Regions from separate parts of the Mesorhizobium sp. AD1-1 genome, predicted to be linked through region 2. Evidence: riboswitches for the same ligand, from Rfam matches in the RefSeq annotation. Region 2 holds a riboswitch; each other region holds the start of a gene.
What was found. Region 2 has a riboswitch for cobalamin ahead of bluB (5,6-dimethylbenzimidazole synthase). Riboswitches for the same ligand answer to the same signal wherever they lie in the genome.

Region 1: another riboswitch for cobalamin. It lies ahead of LB519_RS14325 (ABC transporter ATP-binding protein); the one in region 2 lies ahead of bluB (5,6-dimethylbenzimidazole synthase).
Region 3: another riboswitch for cobalamin. It lies ahead of LB519_RS22535 (DUF1636 family protein); the one in region 2 lies ahead of bluB (5,6-dimethylbenzimidazole synthase).
Region 4: another riboswitch for cobalamin. It lies ahead of LB519_RS00655 (aromatic ring-hydroxylating oxygenase subunit alpha); the one in region 2 lies ahead of bluB (5,6-dimethylbenzimidazole synthase).

The regions. Positions count from the first base shown of each region.
Region 1 is NZ_JAIUGP010000006.1:209,397-217,065, reverse strand. It holds gene LB519_RS14345 (MFS transporter) at 1-230, shown strand, start outside; gene LB519_RS14340 (D-arabinono-1,4-lactone oxidase) at 244-1,521, shown strand; gene LB519_RS14335 (alanine racemase) at 1,521-2,660, shown strand; gene LB519_RS14330 (AraC family transcriptional regulator) at 2,666-3,499, opposite strand; cobalamin riboswitch at 3,735-3,942, shown strand; gene LB519_RS14325 (ABC transporter ATP-binding protein) at 4,107-4,895, shown strand; gene LB519_RS14320 (ABC transporter substrate-binding protein) at 4,945-5,892, shown strand; gene LB519_RS14315 (FecCD family ABC transporter permease) at 5,922-6,908, shown strand; gene LB519_RS14310 (phosphatidate cytidylyltransferase) at 6,934-7,669, opposite strand, start outside.
Region 2 is NZ_JAIUGP010000025.1:43,310-50,978, reverse strand. It holds gene LB519_RS30185 (hypothetical protein) at 143-1,126, shown strand; partial or broken gene bluB (5,6-dimethylbenzimidazole synthase) at 1,249-1,866, opposite strand; cobalamin riboswitch at 1,977-2,157, opposite strand; gene LB519_RS30175 (histone deacetylase family protein) at 2,279-3,205, shown strand; gene LB519_RS30170 (exodeoxyribonuclease VII small subunit) at 3,209-3,460, shown strand; gene LB519_RS30165 (DUF2277 domain-containing protein) at 3,571-3,837, shown strand; gene LB519_RS30160 (pirin family protein) at 3,877-4,797, shown strand; gene dxs (1-deoxy-D-xylulose-5-phosphate synthase) at 4,940-6,853, shown strand; gene LB519_RS30150 (hypothetical protein) at 7,002-7,295, shown strand; gene LB519_RS30145 (GNAT family N-acetyltransferase) at 7,384-7,669, opposite strand, start outside.
Region 3 is NZ_JAIUGP010000013.1:29,740-37,408, reverse strand. It holds gene cobN (cobaltochelatase subunit CobN) at 1-1,706, opposite strand, end outside; gene cobW (cobalamin biosynthesis protein CobW) at 1,725-2,762, opposite strand; gene LB519_RS22535 (DUF1636 family protein) at 2,765-3,193, opposite strand; cobalamin riboswitch at 3,232-3,436, opposite strand; gene LB519_RS22530 (winged helix-turn-helix domain-containing protein) at 3,467-4,666, opposite strand; gene LB519_RS22525 (NADH-quinone oxidoreductase subunit A) at 4,998-5,363, shown strand; gene LB519_RS22520 (NuoB/complex I 20 kDa subunit family protein) at 5,354-5,935, shown strand; gene LB519_RS22515 (NADH-quinone oxidoreductase subunit C) at 5,940-6,542, shown strand; gene LB519_RS22510 (NADH-quinone oxidoreductase subunit D) at 6,543-7,669, shown strand, end outside.
Region 4 is NZ_JAIUGP010000001.1:129,975-137,643, reverse strand. It holds gene LB519_RS00680 (alpha-glucosidase) at 1-1,126, shown strand, start outside; gene LB519_RS00675 (ABC transporter ATP-binding protein) at 1,151-2,263, shown strand; gene LB519_RS00670 (DUF680 domain-containing protein) at 2,342-2,587, opposite strand; gene LB519_RS00665 (DUF680 domain-containing protein) at 2,657-2,857, opposite strand; gene LB519_RS00660 (DUF680 domain-containing protein) at 2,937-3,134, opposite strand; cobalamin riboswitch at 3,645-3,847, shown strand; gene LB519_RS00655 (aromatic ring-hydroxylating oxygenase subunit alpha) at 3,962-5,209, shown strand; gene LB519_RS00650 (hybrid-cluster NAD(P)-dependent oxidoreductase) at 5,234-6,334, shown strand; gene LB519_RS00645 (PqqD family protein) at 6,504-6,935, shown strand; gene LB519_RS00640 (hypothetical protein) at 6,984-7,669, shown strand, end outside.

The DNA.
Region 1 (7,669 bases), on a different contig from region 2:
CCTACCAGATCCGTCTGGCGATCACCGCCGACGAGACGCGCACCGCCGTGCTGCTGGTGCCGGCAGCCCAACTGTTCGGCCTGGCGATCGGGCCGATTGCGGCGTCGCTGCTCATCGATGGCAAGGATTTCCGGCCGGTGCCGGAATTCGCCGCCGCCAGCGCGGTGGCAAGCGTGGCGCTGCTCGGTCTCTTCGTCCTTGTGTCGCGTCGCCGTCGTGCGGTTGCCTGAGCGGGGAGGTGGCATGTCAAACGTTTGGAGCAACTGGTCGGGCTTTGTAAGCGCCGAGCCCAAGCTGATCGCCAGCCCCGGCGATGCCGGTGAACTCGGTGATCTCGTCCGGACCGCGCCTGGCCCGGTGCGCGTTGCCGGCGCCGGTCATTCCTTCACACCGCTGGTGAAATCGCAGGGCACGATCCTGTCCCTGGAGAGACTGGAAGGGCTGGTCTCGCACGACGCGCAAAAACATCAGGCGCGGGTGCGGGCAGGGACCCGGCTCGGCGCGCTCATGCACATCCTGCAAGGCATTGGCCAGGGCCTGCCCAACATGGGCGACATCGACCGCCAGGCGATCGGCGGCGCGCTGGGCACAGCCACGCACGGCTCGGGACCGACGCTCGGCGCCTATCACACGCAGCTGGAGACGGTGCAGATCGTCGACGGGCTTGGCAAGGTCCGCGACTTCAAGCGGGCAGGGGATCGGGACATGATCCACGCCATCGGTGTCGCGCTCGGCGCTTTCGGCGTGCTCACCGAAGTGACGCTGAACAACATCGCGACCTACCGGTTGCGCCGCCGCAAATATGTGCTGCCGATCACCGAGATGCTGCGCGATTTCGAGGCGATGATGGCCGCGCATCGCTCGGCCGAATTCTACTACATTCCGTTTTCCGGCTATGCGCAGTTCATCGCCAGTGATTTCAGCGATGCCGCACCCACCACGCGGCCGCCGGAAGAGGACGAGGCGGGCTTGAGGACACTGCGCAGGCTGCGCACTTCACTTGCCTGGCTGCCATCGCTGCGTGGCCGCCTGATCCGATCGGCGGCCGCCAAATTTCCCGCCGAGGACTACGTGCAGGACTGGCTCAACGTCTATGCCAGCGACCGGCAGACCAAGTTCAACGAGATGGAATATCATTTGCCGTTCGAGGAAGGGCCGAAGGCGCTGGCCGAGATCATCGAGCTGACCGAGAAGCGCTTTCCCGAGGTCTATTTCCCGATGGAGGTGCGCTCGGTCGCGCCGGACCAGTTCTGGCTTTCGCCATTCTACAACAGGCTGACCTGCTCCATCGCCATCCACCATGACGCCGCGAACGATCCTTTGCCGTTCATGCGGGCGGCAGAGCCGATCTTCCGCAGATATGGCGGCCGGCCGCATTGGGGCAAGATGCATAGCCTCAAGGCGGCGGAGCTGAAAAAGCTCTACCCGCGCTGGGACGATGCCATGGCGGCGCGCCGCGACATCGATCCGGAAAACCGCTTCGTGTCGCCCTACATGGCCGGCCTGTTCGGCATCGAATGATGAGCACCTATTTTTCCACCCTCTCGGATGCGCTGAAGGAAGCCGGCATCTTCCAGCCCTGCCTGCTGCTCGACCGCGATCGGCTGGACGGAAACATTGCCCTGGTAAAAAGGAGGCTGGATCCCGGCCTGGCCGTGCGGCTGGTCGACAAATCGCTCGCCTGCCTGCCGCTGCTTGCGCATATAGGCAAGGCGCTCGGCACCAGCAGCTTCATGACCTTCCACCCGCCGATCAGCGAGGCGGTGCTGAAGGCGTTTCCGGATGCCGATCTGCTCTACGGCAAGCCGATGCCGATTGGTACGGCAAGGACTGCGCTGGTGAAGGGTGATGCCGACTGGTCGCGTGTCTGCTGGCTGATCGACAGCGAGGAGAGACTGGCGGAATACGGTGCTCTCGCTGACGAACTCGGCATCGGCCTGCGCATCGCTTTCGAGATCGATGTCGGGCTGCATCGCGGCGGCTTTGCTGATCCCGCGGCCTTGTCGAAGGCGCTGAGCGCGTTGCCGGTCCGGCTGCATTGCGAAGGCGTCATGGCCTACGAGGCGCATGCGCCGCTCATTCCCGGCCTTTTCGGCGGACCGGCAAAGGCATTGGCGGAGGCGTCGGCGCAGGCTGCGGCGTTCGTCGCCTGTCTCGGTGCCGACCAGCGCCGCATCCTCAACATCGGCGGCAGCAAGACCGCGCTGCTTCATCGTGGCGGCGCGGCCAATGAAGTGTCGATGGGCTCGGCCTTCGTGCTGCCCAGCGACTTCGATACGCCAGGCCTCGACGGCTTCCAGCCGGCGGCTTTCATCGCTACGCCGATCCTGAAAGTGGTCGAGCCGATGCTGCCTGGTCCGCCGGCCGTTACTCGCCTGCTGCAGGCGCTCGGCCGCTTCCCGCGCAAGGGCTGCTATCTCTATGGCGGCAAGTGGATGGCCGAGCCGGTCTTCCCCCAAGGCATGAAGACGAACGGCCTGCTCGGCCTGTCCTCCAACCAGCAATTCATGGGCTTGCCCGCCGATGCGACCGCAAGGCCAGGCGACTACGCGTTTCTAAGGCCGACGCAGAGCGAGGCCGTGCTGCAGCAATTCGGGTCGATCGCCGTGTTTTCCGGCGGAAAGGTCATCGATCGCTGGCCGGCGCTGCCGATGGCGTGATCGAGCTACGCCTTCACCGGTACCCAGATCTCCAGCCCGCCATTGCCGCTGTGGGCATCGAACTCCGGTCCATAGCGCTCGAATTCCGGTGCATCCGCGATTTCGTGACCGGAGGCGGGCAGCCAGCTGTTCCAGATCGTGTTGATCGTCCGGCGGATGGATGAGATGTGCTCGCGGTGCGAGAACACCGCATATTTCTGCGCCGGCACCCGCACCCGATAGAAGTCCTTCGGCAGATCCGCAAAGCCGGACACTTCGACGCCGACGACATAGTCGAAATTGCCCGCGTCGTCGCCATTAAGGCACACGCCGTAGAAAACGCCTGAGATCTCGCCGGGGATGTTGCCGATAAAGGGTGCAAAACGCTGCCACTGCATCGGAATCCCGGCGCTGGTTTCACAGCTGTAGCGTTCGCCGAGGCCGGCGATCAGGAACGGCCGGCTGGTCTCGAAGCGCGGTGGTTCGAGATTGGTGAGGAAGGACTGGTCCATCAGGATCGGCTCCACGAGGTCGAGGTTGTTGGTCGAGCCTTGCGCGCGCACCAGTTCCGGCGTGGTGCCGAACTGATCGCGGAAGGCACGGGTGAACGCCTCATGCGAGTTGTAGCCGGCGTCGAGCGCGACGACGAGGATGTCGGGCGCTCCGCCGGCCAGCTTGCGCGCCGCCTCGGTCAGCCGGCGTGAGCGCATGTAACCCATCACCGAGCGGCCGGTTGCGGCGCCGAAGGCGCGCGTCACATGAAAACGCGACACGCCGCTGCTTTGCGCGACATCGTCAAGCGAGATCGCCTCCGGCAGATGGCTCTCGACGAACCACAGCGCTTTCTCGGTCGGGTTCATGGGGCTCCTTTTCGCATTGGCCGGATCATCTTGGCGTTTCCTGGCGCGGCCAGTTTGATCGAAATTGCGCATTCCGTGCAATCTGCGCCGATCCCATGGGCTTTCGCTTGACAGCGGGCCGCGTCATCTCCTAAGAATGTTATGTTATTACATAAAGTGAGCGTGCAATGCCTGTTTCCCTTAGCTGGCCCACCACTTCGTCCGAGAAATCCATTGCGAAGCGTTTGGTGGAAATCTACGCTGAAGTGGTGATGGTCCCCGAGCCGAAAGGCGAGGGGTGAAAAGGGAACACGGTGAGGCCTGTTCAGGTCGAGGCCGTGGCTGCCCCCGCAACTGTAAGCGGCGAGCAAAATCCGTGAATGCCACTGGCCGGCAAGGCTGGGAAGGCAGGATGGCGCAACGACCCGCGAGCCAGGAGACCTGCCATCACTGAGTTGACCGGACGGGGTGTGCCGGGAGGAAACGCGAATCCCGGCCTTGTCGGCCGGTTCGCCAGCTTCCTTCCGTCGTCAGTTTTGGAAAGTGACGGAAAGTTGGACGGCTCCATCGATCATCGCATCACCATGCGCACGCTTTGCCGTCCCCGCAATCCGGCGGGCTGCAGCCGATGAGCGCAGCGCTTCTCGAAGCCCATGACCTCTGTGCCATGGCGAATGGGCGGAATCTGGTCCAGGCGGTCAGCTTCTCGGTGGCCGCTGGCGATCGCCTTGCCATCATCGGTCCCAACGGCGCCGGCAAGACGACGCTGCTGCGCATGCTGTCGGGCATGCTGCGGCCAAGTTCCGGCGAGGTGAAGCTTGGCGGACGCGGGCTGGACAGGATTTCGGCCGCCGAGCGGGCGTTGCATATCGCCGTTGTCGGCCAGACCGACCAGCCCGATCCGCGGCTGGCGGTGATCGATTATGTCGAGCTTGGCCGGGTCCCGCACGCCGGGCTGCGGCGCAGGCGCGAGGAACGCGATATCGCCGTCGAGGCGCTGCGCCGGACCGGCCTGCTGCCGCTGCTTGGCCGCACCGTCGGCTCGCTGTCGGGCGGCGAGCGCCAGCGCGCCCAACTGGCGCGCGCCATCGCCCAGCAGCCCAAAATCCTGTTCCTCGACGAACCGACCAACCATCTGGACCCGCGCGCCCGCGGCGAACTGCTCGACCTCGTGGCAGGCTTTGAGATGACGGTGATCGCGGTGCTGCACGATCTGGCGCTGGTAGCACCCTTCGCCACCAGGGTGGCGGTGATGAACCATGCCCGTCTGCAAGCGCTCGCCGCACCGCGCGAAGCGCTGGCCCAACAGCTGATCCGCGAGATTTTCGGCATCGATGTGCTGCGCCTGCGCCATCCGACCGAGGATCGAGAGTTGACGGTGTTCGAGGTTCCGAACCGTGCCGCGCCGCCGTCGTGATTGAAGCCGTTCCATAGTCGACCCGATCCCACCCACAAGGAGCATACCCGTGAAACGCCTCGCTTTTTCGCTTGCCGTCTCGCTGCTGACCTCGACCGCCTTCGCCTTCCCGGTAACCGTCGACAGCTGCGGCAAGCCGCTGACCTTCGACGCGCCGCCGAAGCGCGCTGTCATCCATGATCTGAACATGGCTGAGATGGCTTTCGCGCTGAAATTGCAGCCGTCAATCGTCGGCCTGACCGGCATCACCGGATGGTACAAGGTCGGTCCCGAATTCAAGGCAGAGCAGGGTTCGATCCCGGAGCTGGCGCCGAAATATCCGACGCTCGAAAACCTCGTGGCCGTCGAGCCGGATTTCTTCTTCGCCGGCTGGTACTACGGCATGAAGCCGGGTGGCGAGGTGACGCCCGACACGCTTGCCCCGCACGGCATCAAGACGCTGGTTCTGACGGAAAGCTGCGTCCATCTCGACAAGAGCCGCCCCGCCGCCTCGATGGACCTGCTCTATGGCGACGTCGAAAAGCTGGGCAAGATCTTCGGCAAGGAGGCCGAGGCTGAAAAGCTTGTCTCTGGCTGGAAGGCGCAACTCGCCGACATCACCGCCAAGGTCGGCAGCGCCAAGGGCACGCGGGTGTTCCTCTACGATTCCGGCGAGGACAAGCCGTTCACCGCAGGCAAGTTCGCCATCCCCAGCGCCATGATCACTGCCGCCGGCGGCGACAACATCATGGCTGACATGGACACCAGCTGGGGCAACACGGATTGGGAAACGGTGGCGTCGCGCAATCCGCAATTCCTCATCCTGCTCGATTACCAGGACGGTGGCGGCTACAGGAAGCTGCTCGATTTCCTGAAAGCGCATCCGGCCATGAAGGAGACAGACGCGGTCAAGAACGAGCGCTTCGTCGCCCTCCGCTACGCCGAGCTGACGCCCGGACCCGCCAACATCGAAGCGATCGACAAGATCGCCAAGGCCATGCACCCGGAAGCATTTTGAGCTTGCGCCATCCGGCATTTGCGTTGGCCATGCTGGCGGGAGCGGCGGCGATCGCCGCTCTCGCTCTGCTGTCGATCGCCTATGGCTCGACGCTGATCCCGCTGGCCGACGTTGTAGCAGCGCTTGGCCGCGCAATCGGCTTAGGCGGGCACGACGTGTCCGGGCCGGTCGGCAAGATCGTCGTCGATCTGCGGCTGCCGCGCACGATCCTGGCCATCTGCGTCGGCGCGGGCCTCGGCGTCGTCGGCGCGCTGCTGCAGACAGTGACCCGCAACGATCTCGCCGATCCGTTCCTGTTCGGCCTGTCGTCGGGCGCCGCCGCCGGTGCTGTTTCCGTCATCACCGTCTTCGGCGACAGCTTTGGCATCTGGACGTTGCCGGTCGCGGCCTTCACCGGCGGCATATTGGCCGCCGGCGTCGTCCTGCTGCTGGTCGCGCGGGTGAGGGGCCAAGGGCCGGAGCGGCTGATCCTCGCCGGCCTTGCCGTGTCCTTCATGTTCACCGCCTTGACCAACTACCTGGTCTTTGCCGGCGACCAGCGCGCCGCCCACTCCGTGTTGTTCTGGACGATGGGCGGCCTTGGCCTGGCGCGCTGGGACAATATCTGGCTCGGCGCGCTGGGTGCGGGCACCATTCTGGCTTACGCGCTGTGGAACCACCGCCGGCTCGATGCCTTCCTGGCCGGCGAAAACGCCGCCGAAAGCCTTGGCGTGCCAGTGGCGCGCATGCGCCGAATGACGTTTCTCGTCGCCGCCTTCTCGACGGCGATCCTGGTCTCTGTCGCCGGGGTCATCGGCTTCGTCGGGCTGATGATCCCGCATCTGTCGCGGCCGCTGGCAGGCCCCTTGCATCTGCGCCTGGTTGCCAGCTGCGCCGTCTTCGGCGCGGTGCTTTTGCTGGCCAGCGATCTTCTGGCCCGAACGCTGCTGCCGCCGCAGGAACTGCCGATCGGCATCATCACCAGCTCGGTCGGTGCGTTCTTCGTCGTCACCATGCTGATCCGCAACCGGCTTTGAGCGCGTTTGGCAACCGGTCGCCGGATCACACGGTCCAGAAATAGCGCACGATGTGGAAGAACACCGGGGCGGCGAAGACCAGGCTGTCGGTGCGGTCCATCATGCCGCCATGGCCTTCGATGAGATGGCCCCAGTCCTTGACGCCCTGGTCGCGCTTGATGGCCGAGGCGACCAGCCCGCCTAGGAATCCCATCGAGCAGGCGACGAAGGCCACGGCTGCCGCCTGCAGCGGCGAGAAGGGCGTCACGAACGACAACAGCGCGCCGAGCAGGCTCGCCGACACCAATCCGCCGATCAGCCCTTCCCAGGTTTTCGACGGCGAGACGTTCGGCGAAAACCGGTGTTTACCAAACAGCTTGCCGAAGATGTACTGCAGCACGTCGCTGCCTTGCACGACGATGATCAGGAAGGCGATCAGCAGCAGGGTGCGGCCTTCGAAGCCTGGCACGTCGAGTGTCAGCAGGGCGGGGACGTGGCTGACGCAATAGACCGAGATCATCACCGCCCATTGCTGCGCGGCGATCCGCTCGAGGAAGCGTTCGGTGTCGCCATGCAGCGCCGTGATGGCCGGCATCAAGAGGAAGCAGTAGACCGGAATGAAGATGACGAAGAGCCCGTACCAGGCGGTCCACACCAGCCAGTACTGAAACGGGATGATGATGCCGAACATGCCGAGCAGCACCCAATGGTCGCTGCGGCGCGTATGCGTCAGCGTCACGAATTCGCGCAGCGCGGCGAAGGAAATCAGCGCAAACAGGATG
Region 2 (7,669 bases):
GTCAGACAATGCGCCGGCGAAAGGCTGCGAAAGAAAACCGTTGCCCAGAATTCGTCGCCCTGTGGTGCTAGGGCCGGCAATTGACAATCGTCGGGTTGAGTTCATCCTCTTCCACCATCTCTGAGGCGGAGATTCGGGGCACATGTGGGATTTCGAGATCGGCCGGTCGGTGTCCATCATGATGCGGACCTGGCCGTTCATCGTCTTTCGTATGATCGTCTATTTCGGCATCACGCTGGCCTACATCATGGCGACCGGCACCGGTGCCTCGGTCGGCTATGGTGTCGGCCATATCTCCACCGATCCCGACGGGCCCATGTCCTTTGCCCTGTGGGGCGGCGTGGTCGGGTTTGGCATCGTCTCGATCGCGGTCTACTGGATCCGCGAATACATCCTCTATATCGTCAAGGCCGGCCACATCGCCGTCATGGTTCATCTGATCGACGGCCGCGACATTCCCGGCGGTCAGGACCAGATCGCCTACGCCAGGGATGTCGTCACCCAGCGTTTTGCCGAGGCCAATATCCTTTTCGTCGTCGACCAACTCGTCAAGGGTGCCATCCGCGCCATCACCGGCCTGCTCGGCGGTATCGCCGCCTTCCTGCCGATACCGGGCCTGAGCGGCCTGGTCTCCTTCATCAACACGGTGATCCGCCTGTCGCTGACCTATGTCGACGAGATCATCCTCGGCTACAACATCCGCATCAATTCAGCCTCACCCTTCGAGACGGCGCGCCAAGGCGTCGTGCTCTATGCCCAGAACGGCAAGGTCATGGTCAAGAACGCCGTCTGGCTGGCGGTCATCATGTGGGGCGTGTCGTTCGTCATCTTTCTGATGATGCTGGCGCCTGCCGGCGCCATTCTGTTCCTGATGCCCGGCCAGCTCGCCGGCTGGGCCTTCGTGCTCGCCATCGTCTTCGCCTGGGCATTCAAGGCGGCCTTCATCGAGCCTTTCGCCATCGCTTGCCTGATGCAGGTCTATTTCAAGACCATCGCGGGCCAGGTGCCGGATCCGGCCTGGGACGCCCGGTTGGCCGAGGCGTCGTCGAAGTTCAGGGAGCTCAAGGACAAGGCGCTCGCCTCCTTCGGCGGTTCGCGCTGGGGTACGGCCGGCGCCACACCCTGATCGGCCGGGCAGGTGGTGTCTGGTGAGGCAGAAACGGTGTTGAGGCGCGCCACGGTGGACTTCAGCTGTGTCTCGCCTTGCCCGGAAAACGTCTCGCTCATGATCAGTTCCGGCAGCGGCAGCCGCCGTCCCCAACCATGCGTTTCAAGGTCCGGTTTGGAAGCGAACTCGGAAACACGGCCGACGCAGAGATAGGCGATTGGCGTTACGTGATCCGGAATGGCCAACAGCCGCTTCAGCGCCTCAGCCTCGATGATGCTCACCCAGCCGACGCCAACGCCCTCGGCACGCGAGGCCAGCCAGAAATTCTGCACTGCGCAGACGGTGCTGTAGAGATCCATCTCCGGATTGTGCCAGCGTCCCAGCGGCGAACCTTTCGAGCGCTGCCGGTCGCAAGTGATGCAGATGTTGAGCGCGCTTTCGCAGATGCCTTCCAGCTTGAGCTTGCGGTACAGCGCCTGTTTTTCCGCCTCGATCGCCGGCAGTTCCTGCTCGCGCGCGGCCAGGAACAGGTCGCGCACCCTTTCGCGTCGCTCGATGTCACGAATGACAATGAAATTCCATGGCTGCATGAAGCCGACCGATGGCGCGTGATGGGCGGCAAGCAGCAGCCGCGCCAGCACGTCGTCATCGATCGCGGTGGGCAGGAAATGGCTGCGCACGTCGCGCCGCGTGAACATGGCGCGATAGACCGCATCGCGCGCATTCTGGTCAAATCCATCGTCAATGGCAGCGGTCATATGTTCCGGCATCGCTTGTCCCCTTGCGATTGCAGATTCAAAACGGTCAGAGCGTACGTTGTGCGTCCAAATGGACGCACGTCGCTCTGATGTCATCCGCCTGACCATGCGGATGACGATGCCTGCCAGGCCGGTCTTCTGGCTTGGGATCAACCCGCGTCCGGTGCCTTCCCGTCATCGACAGTGGCATTTACCGGCGCGGTCCCCCTCACAGCGTTGGGCACGCCACGGAATTCAACCGTGTTCCCGATTCTCCCGCTTGCGGCGGGCACCAGGCAGTGCCAAGGACTTTACGCCGAAGCGCCGGCGAGGCCAATGCCTGCGGCGACACGAATGGACGCAGGCGCGATTTTCCCCAGTCATCGGCCGGCCGTGCATGGCCTTTGTCGATCCGGGTCACTAGATTAGGACGATGACCACCCGTCTCTACACGCATCCGATCTTCCTCGAGCATCTCACGCCGCCCGGACATCCCGAGCGGCCCGACCGCCTGCGTGCCATCGAGCGCGTGCTCGATGAGGAAGCCTTTGCCGGGCTCGATCGTATCCAGGCGCCGGAAGGCGACGAGGCCACCATCCTCTACGCGCATCCCGCCGATTTCGTCGCCCGCGTGCGCGCCGCCATTCCCGACGAGGGGATTGCCCGCATCGATGCCGACACCACTGCCAGTCCGAAGAGCTGGCAAGCGGCGATCACCGCGATCGGCGCCGCCAACGCCGCCGTCGATGATGTCTTTTCGGGCCGCGCCGACAACGTCTTCGTCGCCGCCCGGCCGCCCGGCCATCATGCCGAAAAGACCACGGCCATGGGCTTCTGCCTGTTCAACACGGCGGCGATCGCGGCGCGTTATGCGCAGAAGAAACACGGTGTCGAGCGCGTTGCCATCGTCGACTGGGACGTGCATCACGGCAATGGCACGCAGGATATTTTCTGGGACGATCCCTCGGTGCTCTATTGCTCGACACACCAGATGCCGCTTTATCCCGGCACCGGAGCGAAGACCGAAACGGGCGCCGGCAACATCGTCAACGCACCGCTGGCGCCGCAGACCGGCAGCGAAGTGTTTCGCGATGCCTTCCTGTCGCGCGTCCTGCCCGCGCTCGACAATTTCGCGCCCGACCTGATCATCATTTCGGCCGGGTTCGACGCGCACCACCGCGATCCGCTGGCCGAGATCAATCTGACCGAGGATGATTTCGATTGGGCGACCGGCCAGTTGATGCAGCGCGCGGCACGCCACAGCGGCAACCGGCTCGTAAGCCTGCTCGAGGGCGGCTACGATCTGCAGGGATTGGCATTTTCGGTCGCCGCCCATGTCGGGCGACTGATGAAAGGATGAATGATGGCTGGTGAGACCAACGAAGACGTCAAGGCGATGAGCTTCGAGCAGGCACTCGATGCGCTGGAGAAGATCGTCGATGATCTGGAGCGTGGCGACGTGCCGCTCGACCAGTCGATCAGGATCTATGAACGTGGCGAGGCGCTGAAGGCGCATTGCGACCGGCTGCTGAAGGCCGCCGAGGACAAGGTCGAGAAGATCAGGCTGTCGCGCGACGGCAAGCCGGTTGGAACGGAGCCCCTCGACGCGGATTGAGGCCGGTCCGAACGATGGCCTCGCCTCACCGGTTTTTGGACATGATCATGATCGAGGCTATAACTCGTTGCGATTGAAACAGCTCAAGGACAAGAGGAGATACGGAAGCGATGTGCAGAAACATCAAGACCCTGTTCAATTTTGATCCGCCGGCAACCAATGACGAGGTGCGCGACGCGGCCCTTCAGTTCGTCCGCAAGCTGAGCGGAACGACGCGACCCTCGAAGCAGAACCAGCACGCCTTCGATCATGCCGTCGACGCCATCGCGGCCTCGGCGCGCGAACTGCTCGATTCCCTGGAAACCCATCAGCATCCGCGCAATCGCGAAGAGGTGGCGGCCAAGCTGCGGGCAAAGGCGGCCATCCGCTTTGCCTGATGCGGCCAGGCGGCCTTCGACCACCGACAAGGAGAGTCCATGAGCTTCTTCCCCGGGAAAGACCCTGAGGTGGGCGATGCGTTCGCCAGCGATCAGATCGAATTGATGGTCATTCCGAACGCCAAGGACATCGGTGGTTTTCAGGTGCGCCGTGCCCTGCCAACGGCAAAAAGGCGGTTGGTCGGTCCGTTCATCTTCTTCGACCGCATGGGTCCCGCGATCCTGCGGGCCGGCCAGGCGCTGGACGTCCGTCCGCATCCGCATATCGGACTGTCGACGGTCACCTATCTGTTCGACGGCAAGATCCGGCACCGCGACTCCCTCGGCACCGAAATGGTCATTCAGCCCGGCGACGTGAATTTGATGACCGCCGGCCGCGGCATCGTCCATTCGGAGCGTACGCCGGAGGAACTGCGTGGCGCGCCGATGTCGGTATCCGGCCTGCAGACATGGCTGGCGCTGCCGGACGACAAGGAAGAGGTGGCTCCTGTGTTCGAGAACACAGGAGCGCTCAGGCTTCCCGAGATTGATGCCGAAGGCGTCAACGGGCGCCTCATCATCGGCGATTTCCAAGGATTACGGTCCCCGGTCAGGGCCGATTCGGAGACGCTCTACGCCGACCTGCGCCTGGCGCCCGGCGCCAGCGTGAAAATCCCTGCCGATGCGGAAGAGCGCGCCATTTACACGCTGGAAGGCGAGGTCTCGATTTCGGGCGATGTGTTCCCAGCCGAACGGCTGCTGGTCTTCCGTCCCGGTGACGAGATCGTCGTGTCGTCGCAGACCGGGGCGCATTTCATGCTGTTCGGCGGCGCCTCTCTTGGTTCGAAGCGTTACATCTGGTGGAATTTCGTCTCGTCGTCGAAAGAGCGTATCGAACAGGCGAAAGAGGAATGGAAGACAGGCCGCTTCGACATCGTTCCAGGAGACGAGGAAGAGTTCATTCCGCTGCCGGAAAGCTGATGCCTGTCGCCCAAAGTGGCCCGGTTTTGGGGAAACGACCTGCATAGAAGCAAAAGACCACAGTCTGATCCGCGTCACTGACACGCATTTACTTTCGCCGGCCGGCGGCCTATTTCGCCCATCAACCGAAAGCCTGAGCACCGTGAACGCAACGCCGCATACGCCGCTTCTCGACAAGGCCCGCATCCCGGCCGACCTGCGCATGCTTGCCGAGAGTGAGCTGCCGCAACTGGCGTCCGAGCTTCGCGCCGAACTGGTCGACGCGGTATCCCGCACGGGTGGTCATCTGGGCGCCGGCCTTGGCGTGGTCGAGCTGACGGTGGCGCTGCACTATGTCTTCAACACCCCGGACGACCGGCTGATCTGGGATGTCGGCCACCAGGCCTATCCGCACAAGATCCTGACCGGCCGCCGCGACCGTATCCGCACGCTGCGCCAGGAAGGCGGCCTATCCGGCTTCACCCGCCGCGCCGAGAGCGAGTACGATCCATTCGGCGCTGCCCACTCCTCGACATCGATATCGGCCGGCCTCGGCATGGCCGCGGCCCGCGATCTCTCCGGCGGCCGCAACAATGTCATCGCCGTCATCGGCGACGGCGCCATGTCTGCCGGCATGGCCTACGAGGCGATGAACAATGCCGGCGCGCTCGATGCACGGCTGATCGTCATTCTCAACGACAACGACATGTCGATCGCGCCGCCAACCGGCGCCATGAGCGCCTATCTGGCGCGGCTGGCCTCCGGCAAGGCCTATATCGGCCTGCGCGATTTCGGCAAAAAACTGACGTCTTATCTCGGCAAGCGTGCGGATCGTGCGATCACAAGGGCGGTCGAGCATGCACGCGGCTACGTCACCGGCGGCACGCTGTTCGAGGAACTCGGCTTCTATCACATCGGCCCGATCGACGGCCACAATCTGGAGCATCTGATCCCGGTCCTGAAAAATGTCCGAGACAATGGCGAAGGCCCGGTGCTCATCCATGTCGTCACCCAGAAGGGCAAGGGCTATGCGCCGGCGGAAGCCGCCGCCGACAAATATCACGGCGTCAACAAGTTCGACGTCATCACCGGCGCGCAGGCCAAGGCGCCGGCCAACGCACCGGCCTACACCAAGGTGTTCGCCGAAAGCCTGGTCCAGGAGGGCCGCGAGGACGACCGCATCGTCGCCGTCACCGCAGCCATGCCGAGCGGTACCGGCCTCGACCTGTTCGGCGAAGCGTTCCCGTCGAGGACCTTCGATGTCGGCATCGCCGAACAGCACGCGGTCACCTTCGCCGCCGGCCTCGCCACCGAAGGCTACAAGCCGTTCGCGGCCATCTATTCCACCTTCCTGCAGCGCGCCTACGACCAGGTCGTCCACGACGTCGCCATCCAGAAATTACCGGTGCGCTTTCCCATCGACCGCGCCGGCTTCGTCGGCGCCGATGGCGCCACCCATTGCGGCGCCTTCGACACCACCTTCCTGGCGACACTGCCGGGCTTCGTGGTGATGGCGGCGGCCGACGAGGCGGAGCTGCGCCACATGGTACGCACCGCGGCAAGCTATGATGACGGCCCGATCGCCTTTCGCTATCCGCGCGGCAATGGCGTTGGCGTCGACATGCCGGAGCGTGGCTCCGTGCTCGAAATCGGCAAGGGCCGCATCGTCAGGGAGGGCACCAAGGTAGCATTGCTGTCCTTCGGCACACGGCTGCAGGATTGCCTGATCGCCGCCGAGGAGCTAGGGGCTGCCGGGCTTTCCACCACGGTCGCCGACGCCCGTTTCGCCAAGCCGCTCGACGAGGATCTGATCCGGCGGCTGGCCCGCTCGCATGAGGTTCTGGTGACGGTGGAGGAGGGCGCCGTCGGCGGCTTCGCCAGCCATGTGCTGCAGTTCCTCGCCCATGAAGGCCTGCTGGAAAGCGGCCTGAAGGTGCGCCCGCTGGTGCTGCCCGACGTGTTTACCGACCACGCCAAGCCGGAAAAGATGTATGCCGATGCCGGGCTCGATGCTGCCGGCATCGTGCGCACCGTGTTCGTCGCGCTCGGGCATACGGTTCGCGCCCAGCGCGCCTGAATCAAAGTCTCAGTGACTTGAATCAGTTTGCCGGCCAACGTTCTTAACGCGTTGTTTACGCTGCCGTTTGGCGCTTTGCTTACCGTGTCTCTTGGCCGTTTTTCAACGGCGCCCTGCTAGATCGTGATCAGGCAGGGAGACAGCAACAATGAAAACGCTTCTGTGGGGCGCAGCGCTTTGCGGCGTCGTCGTCGCGCCGGCCACAGCCGAAACGCGCTATGATCGCAGCCTCGAAAAGGCGGCCATGGGCATCGTCGCCGGCAAGATGGGCGACATCCGCGGCGGCTTTTCCTTCAAGCAGGTGCCGCAACTGGTGGTTCTGCCGGCCCCCGTTCCCGCACCTGCGGTTGCCATCGAGCCTTCACGCGAGCAAGCGTCGGGAGGGCGTGCGGATGGGTTGTCTCCGGCCGTCGAGCGCCCGGTTTCGCGAAGCGTATTCTGAGCTAGAGACCAGCAAGCCCTGATCGGGATTGCCCGATCGTTTCATCGTGCTTTGCCGCTGTGCGGGTGATCTAAAGGCGTCGGCACTGCTACTCCGCCGCCACCAGCTCCGCTTGTTGCGCCGGTTTCTCGGGGCGCCAGGATTGCGCCGCGTGGCGGGCGCGGTCTGCCAGGGCGGCAAGGCGTCCGCGCAGGTTTCGTCCACCCACCACTGACGACAAGATCACCGAATGCGTCGCAAAGCGGCGCTTGAAATCCTCGCCGCCGCAGAGAAAATCGATCGTGGTCAAGCCCCTGTCGAACGACCACTGGATGTAATCCATCATCAAGACCATGCCCGGCGAGGCCCGTTCGAAGGCCGGATCATAGGTGGTG
Region 3 (7,669 bases), on a different contig from region 2:
ACGGGCAGGGGGCCGGTGACGATCTCCGGAAAGCAGTTTTCCGACAGAGCAACGGTTTTGCCCGGCAGCCATTCAAGCGTGCCATGGGCGCCGACATGGACCAGCGCGTGGACGCCGAGCGACTTGCGCAGCCAGAGGCCGAAGGCGATCAGCGCATGGCGCGGGGGCAGCGTCGGGTCGTGGTAGTCGGCGCGGCGGTCGACGGAGCGGCCGCGGTCGGGGGCGAGGGCGATGGTGACGTTGCCGAAGGTGGCGGCGCGGAAGGGGAAGCTTCCGCGCAAACCTGTTTCGTCTTCCGCTTTGCCCCAAGCGGCTTCGACCGCAGTGATTGCCGCAGTCGGCAACTCCGTCGAGAAGGCAATGTAGTTATCTAAGGCCAATCCAGTATCGCTGGCTTCCAGCAAATCCAGCAACCCACGCGGCGTCTGCGGAATCCCCTCAATCACATAGCCCTGCTCCTTCAGGTCATGCAGCATGGCGAGCACGCTGGACGGCACGTCGAGGCCGACGGCGTAGCCGGTGCGGCCAGGAGCGCTAGGGTAATCCGGGATCAGGATCGCCAGCTTGCGCCCGGCGCGGGGCGTCTCCTGCAACTTGATGAAGGCCGCGACGCGGTCAGCGACCTGCGCCACGCGATCCGGTTCCGGCCGGTTGGCGAAGGCGCGGTGGCCGAGTGCGGGATCGGTCTCGGTCTCGCCCTTGAAGGAAATGGCGCCGGCGAGGACGCGGCCGTCGAGTTCGGGCAGCACGACATGCATGGCGAGGTCGGCGGGTGCCAGGCCACGCTGGTTGTTTTGCCAGATGTCGCGGCGGGTGGTGGCGACGATGACCTGGAAGACAGGCACGCCGGCGCGGTCGAACAGCGTTTCGATGCCGGGTTCGGCGCCTGAGGCGAAAGCGGTCGCGGTGATGATGGCGGCGGGCTTCAGCGCCGTCAGTGCTGTTTCCACGAAGGCGAGGGAGGTTGGGTCCTTGAGGCTGGAGACGAAGATCGGGACTGGGTCGATGCCGCGCTGCCGCAGCGCTTCAACAAGCGCATCGATGGGCGCGACATCGGCGGCCAGCAGCATCGAGCGATAGAACAGGATGGGGATGATAGGAGCGTTGACGTTGTAAGCGCCAGCATTCGATAAGTCCCGCTTCTCCACAACTCCACTTCCAGGCACGTAAAAACCAGCTTTCGGCACCACCACCGGGCCGATAACTTCCGCATCCGACCCCGCCAGCCGCGCCAATTTCCGCACCAGCGCGCCCATATTCGCCGGGCCGCCCTCGCGGAAATAGTCGAGCAGAGCGTCAAGTTCTTGGCGCGGCAGCGTCGAGGCTTCGATCAGGCGCAGATCCTCGTCGCGGCATTCGCCGGGCAGCAGCGCCAGTTTTATGCCGCGTTCGCGGGCGGTCGAGGCAAGCTGGTCGCAGCCGTAGCGCCACCAGTCGTAGCCGCCGAGGATGCGCACGAGGATGATCTTGGCATGGCGGGCGACGCTGTCGACCCAGAGGTCGACGGACATGGGATGGCGCAGGTCGCGCAGTGCGGCCAGCCGCATCGAGGGCAGGCGGTCGGCATCGGTCCTCCACGCCGCCGCCAGTCCGGCGAGGTCGCTGTCGGTGAAGGACAGCGCCACGATATCCGCCGGCGTCTGCCGCAGATCGACCGGCTCGGCGAGGTCGTCGAGCGAGGCGGATGTCGTGGTGAGGATGTGCATCGCGACCCGTGTCCGAAATCAGCCGGCGAGTATACGCTCGATCGCCGGACGGTTCAGCCCCTTCAGGCCGATGACGACGAGGCGCGAACGGCGGTCATCCTGCGCGGTCCAGGCGCGGTCATAGTAATGATTGACGCGCGGCCCGACGGCCTGCAGCAACAGCCGCATCGGCTTGCCGCCGACCTCGACGAAGCCTTTTACACGCAGCACGTTCTCTTCTTCTGCGACCGTGGCGACGCGTTTTGCCAGTTCATCGGGATTGGCGACCGAGGCTATGTCGACAATGAAGGTGTCGAAGTCGTCATGCTCGTGGTCGAAGGCGCCGTCATGATGGGATTTGCGGTTCTCGATGTCATCCTCGACGGCGAGACCGAGCCCGAGCAGCACGGAGGGATCGACCTTGCCATGCGAGGTCGGCACGATCTTCACCGCGCGGGCGGAGTGTTCGCCAATGATGGCATTGGCGCGGGCGGTGCCGGCGGCGTCCATCAGGTCGCTCTTCGACAGGATGATCAGGTCGGCGCAGGCGATCTGGTCCTCGAACAGTTCTTCCACCGGATCGTCATGGTCGAGCGTCTCGTCCCCGGCGCGCTGCGCCTGGAGGGCCTCCATGTCGTTGGCGACGCGGCCTTCGGCCAATGCCGGTCCGTCGACCACGGCGATGACGCCATCGACGGTCACCCGGCTTTTCACGCTCGGCCACTGAAAGGCCTGGACCAGCGGCTTGGGCAGTGCCAGGCCCGAGGTTTCGATCAGGATATGGTCGACCTTCGGCGTCAGCGACAGGATTTGGTCGAGCGCCGGGACGAAATCATCGGCGACGGTGCAGCAGATACAGCCATTGGCCAGTTCGACGATGTTTTCCTCGGGGCAGGTGTCGATACCGCATCCCTTGAGGATCTCGCCATCGATGCCGATGTCGCCGAATTCGTTGACGATGATGGCGATGCGCTTGCCGCCGGCGTTTTCCAGGAGATGGCGGACCAGCGTCGTCTTGCCGGCGCCGAGGAAGCCAGTGACGACGGTGCAGGGAACGCGGGATACGGAAGTGGTCATGGTCAATCCTTCAGCATGTCGATGGGTGGAATGCGGGCCACGAGGCCGCGCTTAAGGCTATCGGGGCGGCCACGCCAGGGAATGAGACCGTCGGTCGAGGTGGCGAAGAGCTTTGCGCCTGTCACGAGGTCGGCGCCGCTGGTCGCGGTCAGGTCGCCGAAGACATAGCTCCAGCAGCCGTCGCGCAGGATCGCGGCGCTGAGGCGCCGCTTGCAATTGCCAAGGCATTCGACGCTGCGGATGCGGATATCGTCGCCAGCGGCGGCGCGGCGCGTGTCGTCCGTCAGCAACTCGCCGGCGCGGGGATGAGCGTCGGAGCCGGTCTCATTGCGGCAGGAGCCGCAGACGATGATGGTGACGCCGGCCAAGGCATCATCATGGCCGGACGAAATATCCGCTGTGCCAGCCGAAAAACTGCTGTCGTGGTCCAAAGATCGGGCTCCTTGCCCGGAAACCCGCCGGGCGATCGGATTCTACAGTCGCAGACGGCAGGTCTCCTGGCTCGCGAGTCATCGCCTTGGGTAGCCGCCTTCCCGGGAATTCCCAGTGGTTTTCGGCCTTGGCTCTTCGCTTACAGTTGCGGGGACAGCCGCGGATTTGGGATTTTGCCCCGCACCGCATTCCCTCTTAGCCCTTGCCGTTGCGGGCAAGGGACCATCTGGAACCGGATTTAGGCTTTTGCGGGCGGCGGTGTCAACGCGAGCTTACGACACGGCTATGTCGGCCAGCGCCGCGCCCAAATCGCCGGCAGGCGTCACTTCGATGCGTTCGAGCCCGAGCCAACCTTGCATCTGCTTCAATTCCTCGAACAGCTCCGCAGCGGTTTCAGGCGGCGCACCGGGCTCGGCATAGGCCGCATGGACCCGCAGTATGCTGGCCGGGCGATCGGCCTTGAGGTCGACGCGTGCCACGATCCTGTCGCCGAGCAGGAACGGCAGGACATAATAGCCATACTGCCGCTTGTCGGCAGGTGTGTAGATCTCGATGCGGTAGTGGAAATCGAACAGCCGCTCGGTGCGCGAGCGCTCGAAGACGACCGGATCGAAGGGTGCCAGCAAGGCGCGGGCCTCGACTTTGCGCGGCAGACGGGCGTCCCGGTGAAGATAGGCCGGCTTGTCCCAGCCTTCGACACGCACCGGCAGCAACTCGCCCGTTTCAACCAGTTCCTCCAACCGGCCTTTCATATCTGCCGGCGACAGGCGGAAATAGTCGCGCAAATCGCTTGAAGTCGCCACGCCGTGGGCGCGGGCGGAAATGCGCAGCAATTCGCGGTGCGCGTCCTCAGGCGTCGGCACCGGCAGGTCGAGGATCGCCTGCGGCAGCACGCGCTCGGGCAGGTCATAGAAGCGCTCGAAACCGCGGCGGTGCGCCGTGGTGATGCGGCCGGCCCAGAACAGCCATTCGAAGGCGTGTTTGGCATGGCTCCAGCCCCACCAGCCGCCCGAACCTTTCTGGCCCTCCAGCGCGGAAGCGGCGATCGGGCCGCGCTCGGCGACCTCGCGGTAGATCTCTTCGATGTAGGCGGCGTGCTCGCGGCCCCATTTGGCGAGACCCAGATACATTTCCTCGCCCCGCTCGGCGCGCTGCATGCGCCAGCGCATCAGCGGGTATGTCTCGACCGGCAGGAAGGAGGCCTCGTGCGCCCAATATTCGAAAACCATCCGCTTGCGCGTCACAGCCGCGTTGTCGAGCAGCGAGAACGGGTAGGGGCCAAGGCGCGAATAGAGCGGCATATAATGAGCGCGCACCACCGCGCTGACGGAATCGATCTGCAACAGGCCGGTGCGGGAGAGGGTGCGGGCAAAATGCCGGCGGTCGGGCGTGCCGGTCGGGCGAGGATCGAGGAACCCTTGGGCGGCAAGGGCGATGCGCCGGGCCATCGGGAGCGAGATCTTTTCCTTCATGCAGGTATCACTTTGACGTGTTTTGACCGAGGGTCGAATGGCTGATTCCAACCCATGCTAGCAGGGTTTTGGCGGCATCCATGTCAGGAGAGAAAAGTGGAGTAAAAAGCGAAGGAAATCAAACAGGAGCGGATCGGACCAGTTTGCCGCGATATGCCATCCAGGTCGATGTTTTGAACAAGGTTTGACTTGCTTCGCTGGAAGTGCTGCGCTAACCCTCGCCGCGTTGCAGCATAGGCCCTTAAAACGGTTCAGCGGTTAAACTGTCACGCTTCCGCATTAGGGTCCGGTGCTGTAATCAACGTGGATTGGCGCCAACGGAAAGCCGAGCATGAACGCACTCTTGAGCTCATACCTGCCCATCGTCCTGTTCATAGGCGTGGCGCTGGTTGTCGGCCTGGCGCTGCTGGCCGCGCCCTTCCTGGTGGCCTACCGCAATCCCGATCCCGAAAAGCTTTCCGCCTACGAGTGCGGTTTCAACTCGTTCGACGACGCCCGCATGAAGTTCGACATCCGTTTCTACCTGGTGTCGATCCTGTTCATCATCTTCGACCTGGAAGTAGCCTTCCTGTTTCCGTGGGCGGTGTCGTTTTCGAAGATCGGAATGCTCGGTTTCTGGTCGATGATGGTTTTTTTGGCGGTGCTGACCATCGGCTTTGCCTATGAATGGAAAAAAGGAGCGCTGGAATGGGATTGAACGACAGTTCAGGCACCCTCGTCGCGCCGAAGCCCAAGGGCATCATCGATCCCAACACCGGCAGGCCGGTGGGGGAGGACGATCCCTTCTTCCTCGAGATCAACAACGAGTTGGCCGACAAGGGCTTTCTGGTCACTTCGACCGAGGCGCTCATCACCTGGGCGCGCAGCGGGTCGCTGATGTTCATGACGTTCGGCCTCGCCTGCTGCGCGGTCGAGATGATCCACACCTCGATGCCGCGCTATGATTCGGAGCGGTTCGGTGTCGCGCCACGCGCGTCTCCGCGCCAGTCCGACATCATGATCGTCGCCGGCACGCTGACCAACAAGATGGCGCCGGCGCTGCGCAAGGTCTACGACCAGATGCCGGAGCCGCGCTACGTCATCTCGATGGGCTCCTGCGCCAATGGCGGCGGCTATTACCACTATTCCTATTCGGTGGTGCGCGGCTGCGACCGCATCGTGCCGGTCGACATCTATGTGCCCGGCTGTCCGCCGAGCGCCGAAGCGCTGCTCTACGGCATTCTTCTCTTGCAGAAGAAGATCCGCCGCACCGGCACGATCGAACGGTAAATCCATGACCGCATCCCTGAGCGAACTGTCGACCTATCTCGGCGAGAAGCTGATCGGCCGCGTGAACGAGGCTGATATCGCCTATGGCGAACTCACCATCCATGTCGAGCCGCGCGATCTGGTCGAGGTGATGACCTTCCTGCGCGACGATGCGCGCTGCCAGTTCATCTCGATCATCGATGTCTGCGGCGCCGACTATCCGTCGCGGGCCAAGCGTTTCGACGTCGTCTATCACCTGTTGTCGCCGAAGCAGAATGTGCGCGTCCGCGTCAAGGTGCAGGCCGACGAGGAAACCATGGTGCCGTCGATCACCGGCGTCTATCCCGGCGCCGACTGGTTCGAACGCGAGACGTACGATCTCTACGGCGTTTTGTTCTCGGGCCATCCCGACCTGCGCCGCCTGCTGACCGACTATGGCTTCGAAGGCCATCCCTTGCGCAAGGATTTCCCGCTGACCGGCTTCGTCGAGGTGCGCTACGACGACGAGGCCAAGCGCGTTATCTATGAGCCGGTCGAGCTCAAGCAGGAATTTCGCAATTTCGATTTTCTGTCCCCGTGGGAAGGTACGGATTACGTGCTGCCGGGTGACGAGAAGGCAAAGCAGTAAATGGCTGAAACCTCCGTCCGCAACTTCAACATCAATTTCGGCCCGCAACACCCCGCGGCGCACGGCGTTTTGCGCCTTGTGCTGGAGCTGGACGGCGAAGTCGTCGATCGCGTCGATCCGCATATCGGACTGCTGCATCGCGGTACCGAAAAGCTGATCGAAGCCAAAACCTATCTGCAGGCGGTGCCCTATCTCGACCGGCTCGACTATTGCGCGCCGATGAACCAGGAACATGCCTTTGCGCTGGCCGCCGAGCGTCTGCTCGGCATCGAGGTGCCGAAGCGTGGCCAGGTGATCCGCGTTCTCTACAGCGAGATCGGTCGCATCATGTCGCACATCCTCAATGTGACGACGCAGGCGATGGACGTCGGTGCGCTGACGCCGCCGCTGTGGGGCTTCGTCGAACGCGAAAAGCTGATGGTGTTCTATGAGCGCGCCTCCGGTTCGCGCATGCATGCCGCTTATTTTCGGCCCGGCGGCGTCCATCAGGACCTGCCGCGTCAACTGGTCGAGGACATCGGCAAGTGGATCGACCCGTTCCTGAAGTCGATCGACGACCTCGACCGGCTGCTGACCGGCAACCGCATCTTCAAGCAGCGCAACGTCGATATCGGCATCGTCTCGCTGGCGGATGCCTGGGCCTGGGGTTTTTCGGGCGTGATGGTGCGTGGCTCGGGTGCAGCCTGGGACCTGCGCAAGTCGCAACCCTATGAATGCTATTCGGAGATGGATTTCGACATTCCGATCGGCAAGAACGGCGACTGCTTCGACCGCTACCTCGTGCGCATGGAAGAAATGCGCCAGTCGGCGAAGATCATGCGCCAGTGCGTCGACCTTTTGCTCGGCAAGGAGAGCACCGGCCCGGTGTCGAACCTCGATGGCAAGGTGGTGCCGCCCAAGCGCCAGGCGATGAAGCGCTCGATGGAAGCGCTGATCCATCACTTCAAGCTCTACACCGAGGGTTATCGCGTGCCGGCCGGCGAGGTTTACGCCGCCGTCGAGGCGCCGAAGGGCGAATTCGGCGTCTATCTGGTCTCCGACGGCTCCAACAAGCCCTACCGCTGCAAGCTGCGCGCGCCGGGTTTCGCGCATCTGCAGGCGATGGATTTCCTCTGCCGCGGCCACAT
Region 4 (7,669 bases), on a different contig from region 2:
CGAGCAGCCCGACCTCAACTTCCACAACCACGAAGTCCAGGACGCGTTGCTCGACGTCACCCGCTTCTGGCTGGAGCGCGGCGTCGATGGTTTCCGGCTCGACACCATCAATTTCTACTTCCACAGCCAGGGCTTGGAAAACAACCCGCCGCTGCCGCCGGAAGAGCGCAACGACCAGACCGCGCCGGCGGTCAACCCCTACAACTACCAGGACCATCTCTACGACAAGAGCCGGCCCGAGAATCTCGGCTTCCTCGAACGGTTCCGTGCCCTGCTCGATGAATATCCGGCAACGGCAGCGGTCGGCGAGGTCGGCGATTCGCAGCGTGGGCTTGAAGTGGTGGCCGCCTACACCGCCGGCGGCAAGCGCGTGCACATGTGCTACTCCTTCGATTTCCTGGCGCCGGAAAAGATCAGCGCGGGCAAGGTCCGCTCGGTGCTGGAATCCTTCGGCAAGGTCGCCAGCGATGGCTGGTCGTGCTGGGCCTTCTCCAACCACGATGTAATGCGCCCGGCCTCGCGCTGGGCCGCCAATGAGCCCGACCCGACCGCCTACCTGAAGGTCATCTCGGCGCTGCTGATGTCCTTGCGCGGTTCGGTCTGCATCTATCAGGGTGAGGAACTTGGGCTCGGCGAGGCCGACCTTCGGTTCGAGGATTTGCAGGATCCCTACGGCATCCGCTTCTGGCCTGAATTCAAGGGCCGCGACGGCTGCCGCACACCGATGGTGTGGGACGGCGGCGCCAAGAATGGCGGCTTCTCCCAGGCAAAACCCTGGCTGCCGGTGCCGGCCAAGCATTTGGCGCAAGCGGTCAATGTCCAGCAGGGCGACGAGGCTTCGCTGCTCGAGCACTACCGGCGCTTTCTCAGCTTCCGGCGTGCCCATCCGGCGCTGGCCAAGGGCGACATCACCTTCATCGAAAGTGAGGGAGATACCGTCGCCTTCACGCGCCGCGCAGGCAACGAGCAGATCGTCTGCGTCTTCAATCTGGGAGCCGGGCGGGCCAAGGTTGACCTTGGCGGCCGATCGCTGCAACCTCTGCCCGGGCACGGATTTTCGGGGCAGGCGAGCAGCAGTTCCATCGAGCTTGGTGGCTACGGCGCCTGGTTCGGGCGTCTCGACTGAATTTCCAATCACTGGAGGAAACCAATGGCCGATGTCACGCTAAGACAAGTGAAGAAGTCCTACGGCAATCTGAACATTCTCCACGGCATCGACCTCGATATTAAGTCGGGCGAGTTCATCGTCTTCGTCGGCCCGTCGGGCTGCGGCAAGTCGACATTGCTGAGGTCGATCGCCGGGCTCGAGGAAATCACCTCCGGCGAACTCAGAATAGCCGGCGAAGTGGTGAACGACGTGCCGCCGTCGAAGCGGGGCATCGCCATGGTGTTCCAGTCCTACGCGCTGTACCCGCACATGACCGTCTACGACAACATGGCGTTCTCGATGAAGATCGGCAAAGAGGACAAGGCCGAGATCGACCGCCGCGTGCGCCAGGCCGCCGAGATCCTGCAGCTGACCAAATATCTCGACCGGCTGCCCAAGGCGATGTCGGGTGGCCAGCGCCAGCGCGTCGCCATCGGCCGCGCCATCGTGCGCAATCCGAAGGTGTTCCTGTTCGACGAGCCGCTTTCGAACCTCGACGCCGCGCTGCGCGTCGCCACCCGCATTGAGATCGCCAAGCTCAAGGAATCGATGCCCAACACGACCATGATCTACGTTACCCACGACCAGGTCGAGGCGATGACGCTGGCCGACCGCATCGTGGTGCTCAAGGACGGCCATATCGAGCAGGTCGGCACGCCGATGGACCTCTACAAGAAGCCCGGCAATCTGTTCGTTGCCCAGTTCATCGGCTCGCCGGCCATGAACATCCTGCCGGCGACCATCGAAAAGACCGGAAACCCGACCGTCGTCAGCCATGTCGGCGGACGCAAGGCGACCGTGCCGATTGCGACGCCGGCTTCGGCAAAGGGCGCTGCGGTGAGCTTTGGCGTGCGGCCGGAGGACCTGATCATCGCCAGCGGCGCGGACTATCTGTTCGAGGGGACGGTCGACTATGTCGAGCAACTCGGCGAGGTGCAGCTTGTCTATGTCGACATCGGCCGCGCCGATCTGCCGCTGGTGACCAAGCTGCCCGGCAATGTCGAGGTCAAGCGCGGCTCGACATTGCGGCTGAGCGCCAATGGCGAGGACCTGCATATCTTCGACGCGGATGGACGTTCTTTCGCGTTGCATGAAGTGGAAGCAAAGGCGGCTTAACCGCAATTACCGTGTCAGGCACAAAAAGAGCGGCGGGCCGGGCCCGCCGCTCTTTGACTTGGAGATCGACTTCGGTTGTTAGTTGTTGCCGAAGAGGTTGCGGTCGGCACCTTGCGGAGCAGACTTCTGGGTGGTGTCACCCGACGAGTTCAGCAGCTTGTAAACCGGCGAACCGGTGTTGCGTACCGAAGAGGTGCGCGTGCTGTCGACCGAAGTCGTGGCGGCAGGCTGATTGGCACCATTGGAGCCAAAGTTGTCGCTGCCGGCGAAGGCACTGCCGGTGATGGCCAGAACGGCGGCGGCAGCAATAAGGATCTTGTTCATTTTAGTCTCCTGAATTCTGGATTTCGCCAGGACGGCAGACACAGCTGCCGTCGGTTGCGAAATTGGTTGTTAGCGACCGAAGAGGTTACGGTCGCTGCCCTGAGCGGGCGTCTGGGCAGCCGGTTCCGAGGTCTTGGTGGAAGCCGTGTACGACTGGTCCACAGCGGCGGCAGGTTGGTTGGAGCCGTTCGAACCGTAGTTGTCGCTGCCCGCGAAAGCGCTGCCGGTGATGGCCAGAACGGCGGCGGCAGCAATGAGGATCTTGTTCATCTTGAATACTCCTGAATGTCTGAATTTCGCCAGGGCGGCGAGCGAGCCCGCCGTCGACCGGGAAACTGGGAATCGGCTGTTAGTTGTTGCCGAAGAGGTTGCGGTCAGCACCCTGGGCAGGCGCCTGAGCAGCCGGTTCCGACTTCTTGGTCGAAGCGGTGTACGAGCTGTCGACAGCAGTGGCTGCCGCGGCGTTGGAACCGTAGTGGTCGCTACCAGCGAAGGCGCTGCCGGAAATGGCCAGAAGGGCTGCGGCAGTGAGAATGATCTTTTTCATTTTTGGTACTCCAGTATCGTCTTTTTTCCGTCCGTCTAGCGGCGTGTCTTGGAAATGAAATCGCGTCGTTCGGACAGCCCCGATGTGGGAGGGCAAGGTCGTCTTTTCCAATCACGAAGTTGTTCCGTGTGGACCATGAATCCACACCTTGAAATTGTGCCAACGGAATCTAGGGATGCATTTTTCTTCTTCATATCAGTGTGTTAGGTATAGACACTTGATGGATCACTGACTGTTTCAGAGGCCCAGCGTTCACACCGTCCTGCACGCACCGTCAACAGAAACGAACCGTTCGGTTCGATTTTAGGGCAAGCTAATAGTCACTTTTCGAAACCGTTAACCTTTTTTGACCCCCGCGAAGGGTCGGATTCGGGAAGATCGCAGCCGGCAAATGGCCGCCCGGGAGGTGGGATCTTGGCCCGCGACGATCTGCAGTAGCGTTTCGCATGCCGTGTCGCGCCGCATGGATACGATGTCGTTTTCATGCCGCCGCCGCGCCCGCGATCGTGGTTAGATCATACCATCTCAGGTGCCGCTTCGTGACGACGAGGCGGAGAATTGGGAAGCCGGTCAGAATCCGGCGCTGCCCCCGCAACGGTGGTGGAGTTCAAGTCGCAACGGGAGACCACTGGGCAACCGCCTGGGAAGGTGTCGCGATGGTCCGCAAGGACAACTCCAGAGCCCGGAAACCAGCCCGAGATTTTTAGACTCGACTGATCGCGGTGGGCGGTCAAGAGGTGGATAGCGCATGTCCGGCACACAGCCGGCCTGTGTTTCAATCCTTCCTCCGTCACCACCAGTTCAGTCCTTAGGAACGAGGACAGGACATGGATATCCGCAACGACATGCTGAGGCTCCTGAAGGGGCGCCGGCAAGGCTTTTCGCTGGAGCAGCCCTTCTACACCGATCCGGACTACTTCAAGCTCGACATGGAGCTGATCTGGTATCGCGACTGGCTGTTCATCGGCCATGATTGCGAACTGCCGAAGCCGGGCAGCTACATCACCGTGCAGGTCGGCGATTATCCGGTCGTCCTTGTCCGCGACCAGCACGGCAAGATCAACGCCTTCCACAATTCCTGCCGCCATCGCGGCAGCCGCGTGTGCAACACGGAGAAGGGTACCGCGGCAAAGCTCGTCTGCCCGTATCATCAGTGGACCTACGAGCTGGACGGCCGCCTGCTGTTTGCCCGCCAGATGGCCGACGGTTTCGACAAGAGTGATTTCGGCCTGAAGCCGGTCGCTTGCGAGAGCGTCGGCGGCTACATCTTCATCTGCCTGGCCAAGGAACCGGCAGATTTCGCGCCGATGCGGGCGATGATCGAACCCTATCTTTTGCCGCACCGGCTGCGTGAAGCAAAGATCGCCTTCGAGAGCACGATCGTCGAGAAGGGCAACTGGAAGCTGGTCTGGGAAAACAACCGCGAGTGCTACCACTGCGCCGCCAATCATCCCGAGTTGTGCAAGACCTTCCCCGAGGCTCCAACCATAACCGGCGTCCATGGCGCCGACAGCGACCCTGAAATGGTCGCACACTGGGCCAGATGCGAGGCATCAGGCTTGCCGAGCAAATTCCGCATCGATCCGGCAGGGCAGTACCGCGCCACCCGCGCGCCGCTGCTGCGCGATGCCGTCAGCTACACCATGACGGGAAAACGGGCGGTCCAGAAGAACCTGTCCGACAGCGTTTCAACCGACCGCATCGGCTCCTTGCTGCTCTATCACTATCCGACGACCTGGAACCATATCCTCGGCGACCACGCCGTTACCTTCCGCGTGCTGCCGATCAGTGCCACGGAAACCGCGGTGACCACGAAATGGCTCGTCCACAAGGATGCGGTCGAAGGCGTCGACTACGACCTCGCTGAGCTCACCCATGTCTGGACCGAGACCAACGACCAGGACCGCCGCATCGTCGAGGAAAACGCCTTCGGCATCCTGTCGCCGGCCTATGAACCAGGCCCCTATTCGGAGCTGCATGAGGGCGGCGTGATCCAGTTCGTCGAGTGGTACGCGTCGTTCATCGGGCCGCGCCTTGCCGAAGGCGGCCGGCCGGCCCTGCGCAGCGTCGCCTAGCCCAGGGACAAGAGGATGAATGCGATGACGGACCTTGGCCTCTATCGCCATCTCGACCAGATGACGCCCTGGAACGACAGGCTGCAGGTGCTGGAAGTGATCGGCGTCAGCGACGAAGCGCCTGACGTGAAGACCTTCACCTTCCGCTCCGACAACCAGACCTGGTTCCGCTACAAACCGGGGCAGTTCGTGACTCTGGAACTGCCGACATCGGACGGGCCGCTGATGCGCACCTACACGCTGTCGTCCTCGCCGTCGCGGCCGTTCTCGATCGCGGTGACGGTCAAGGCGCAGGCGGGCAGCACCGGTACGCGCTGGATGTTCGACCATCTGACGCCCGGTTCGCACGTCAAGGCCTATGGGCCGACCGGCGACTTCTCGCTGCACAGCCACCCGGCCGCCAAATACCTGTTCATTTCGGCCGGTTCCGGCGTGACGCCGATGATGTCGATGCTGCGCTGGCTGAACGACTGCGCGCCATGGACCGATGTCGGCTTCGTCAACTGCGCGCGCCGCCCGGAAGAGATCATTTTCCGCAAGGAGCTCGAACTGCTCGGCAGCCGCATGCCTGGGCTGTCGCTCGGCTTCATGATCGAGGAGCGGTCGAGCCGCGAGGGCTGGTTCGGCCATATGGGCCGCATCGACGCGATCCGGCTGCCATTGCTGGCGCCCGATTTCCGTGAGCGCGAGATTTTCTGCTGCGGCCCCGATCCTTTCATGCGCGCCGTGCGCGGCATGCTGGACGCCGCCGGCTTCGACATGGCGAAATACCATCAGGAAAGCTTTGCCGCGCCTGCCGTGGAGGAGATCCCGGCGCCGTTCTCGCCGCCGGCGGAAGACGGCGCCGCTGCCACCGTGGAGGCCGTGACACCGATCCGGTTCTCGCATTCCGATGTCGATGCCGAATGCGTCGCCGGCCAGACCGTGCTGCAGACGGCACGCGCCTCGGGGGTGCGGATTCCCGCCGCCTGCGAGTTCGGCCTGTGCGGCACCTGCAAGGTGAGGAAGGTCGCGGGCGACGTGGAGATGAGCCACAATGGCGGCATCCTCGATCACGAAATCGAGGACGGCTTTATCCTCGCCTGTTGCTCGAAGCCGCTTTCGGCGCTTGAAATCGAGGCGTGACCGGCAGGCACGGTCAGAGACTGTCCATGCCCGCGCGGCCTGCAGCTGCGCTCGCCCGGGCCTACGCCATCTTGCCAAAAACCCTGCAAATGGTTAGACGCCTGCAACGGTGGGGTTGACCGTAGGGCCCGAAGATCATCTCCGCGGCCTGCTTCGGCGGGGAGCAAACATGCGACAATCCGGCGTATATGCCATTGCCAGCAAGGATATCGTCTTTGAATCCTTCGATGGCGAAGCCGTCGTTCTCGACCTGACCACCGGTAGATATTTCGGCTTCTCTGATTCAGGCAGCAGGCTTTGGGATGCACTGTCGTCCGGCGTGCCTGCCTCCGAACTGGTCGGCGCCGCGACCGGAATTGGCGCCCTCGATGCCGCCGCGATTGACGGCTTTGTTTCACAATTGCTCGAATTCGGTTTGCTGGCGGCCGCAACCGATGGCGTGGCAAGACCGGTTCCCAGCGAATTGCTGGCTCAGCTCGCCGCTGCCGGCGAGCCCCTCAAGGTCGACATCCATGACGACCTTGCCGACCTCATTGTCGTCGATCCCATCCACGAGGTCGAGGAGCCCCTCGGCTGGCCCGCAGTGAAGCAGGCCAACTGAGGCGCCCGCCAGGCTCTCGTTGCCGGACAGCTCCGGAACAGGCAGACCATGCCGAACGTCACTCTCGAAAACCTGACTGACTACGCACGTCATGTTCTGGCGCAAGCGCAGAGCAGCGCCGCGCATTATCCACTGACCTGCAAGGTGGGCTTGCCGCATCTGGAGTTGACCGCTCATGTGAGTGCCGGCGCGTTGGCGGATGCCTTCGCTCATGGCTTTGTCACGGCTCCGGACAACCGAGCGCCTGCCGACATCTGCCGCATCTTCGTCGCACATCCCGGCATTGACGGCATCGCGGCACCGGCCAGATGGGGCCAAGGACCCTTCACGCAGCATGGCTTCGCCACCAGGCTGGCGGAAGCCGGATTGCGCGGCAACCATTTCCACGACCTGGATTTCTGGCAGTTCTATGATCCGCAACGTCGCGTTGGCGTGCAATTGATGGCCTCGGCCGATGCCTTTCCACCCTGGGAGCCGGGAGCGCCGCTGCGCCCCTTCCTCCATTGGGAATATGCGGCACGTGGCATGCGGCTGGCCCATGCGGGGACGCTCGGCACCAAAGGCAGGGGCGTACTGCTCGCCGGCGCGGGCGGCGCCGGGAAATCCGGGACCGTCGCCGCCGGCCTCCTCCACGGGCTGGACAGCGTCGGCGACGATTATGTGCTGGTCGACCTCTCCAACGGCGTGACTGCCCGCCCGCTGTTTTCAACACTCAAGCAGGATCCCCAGGGATT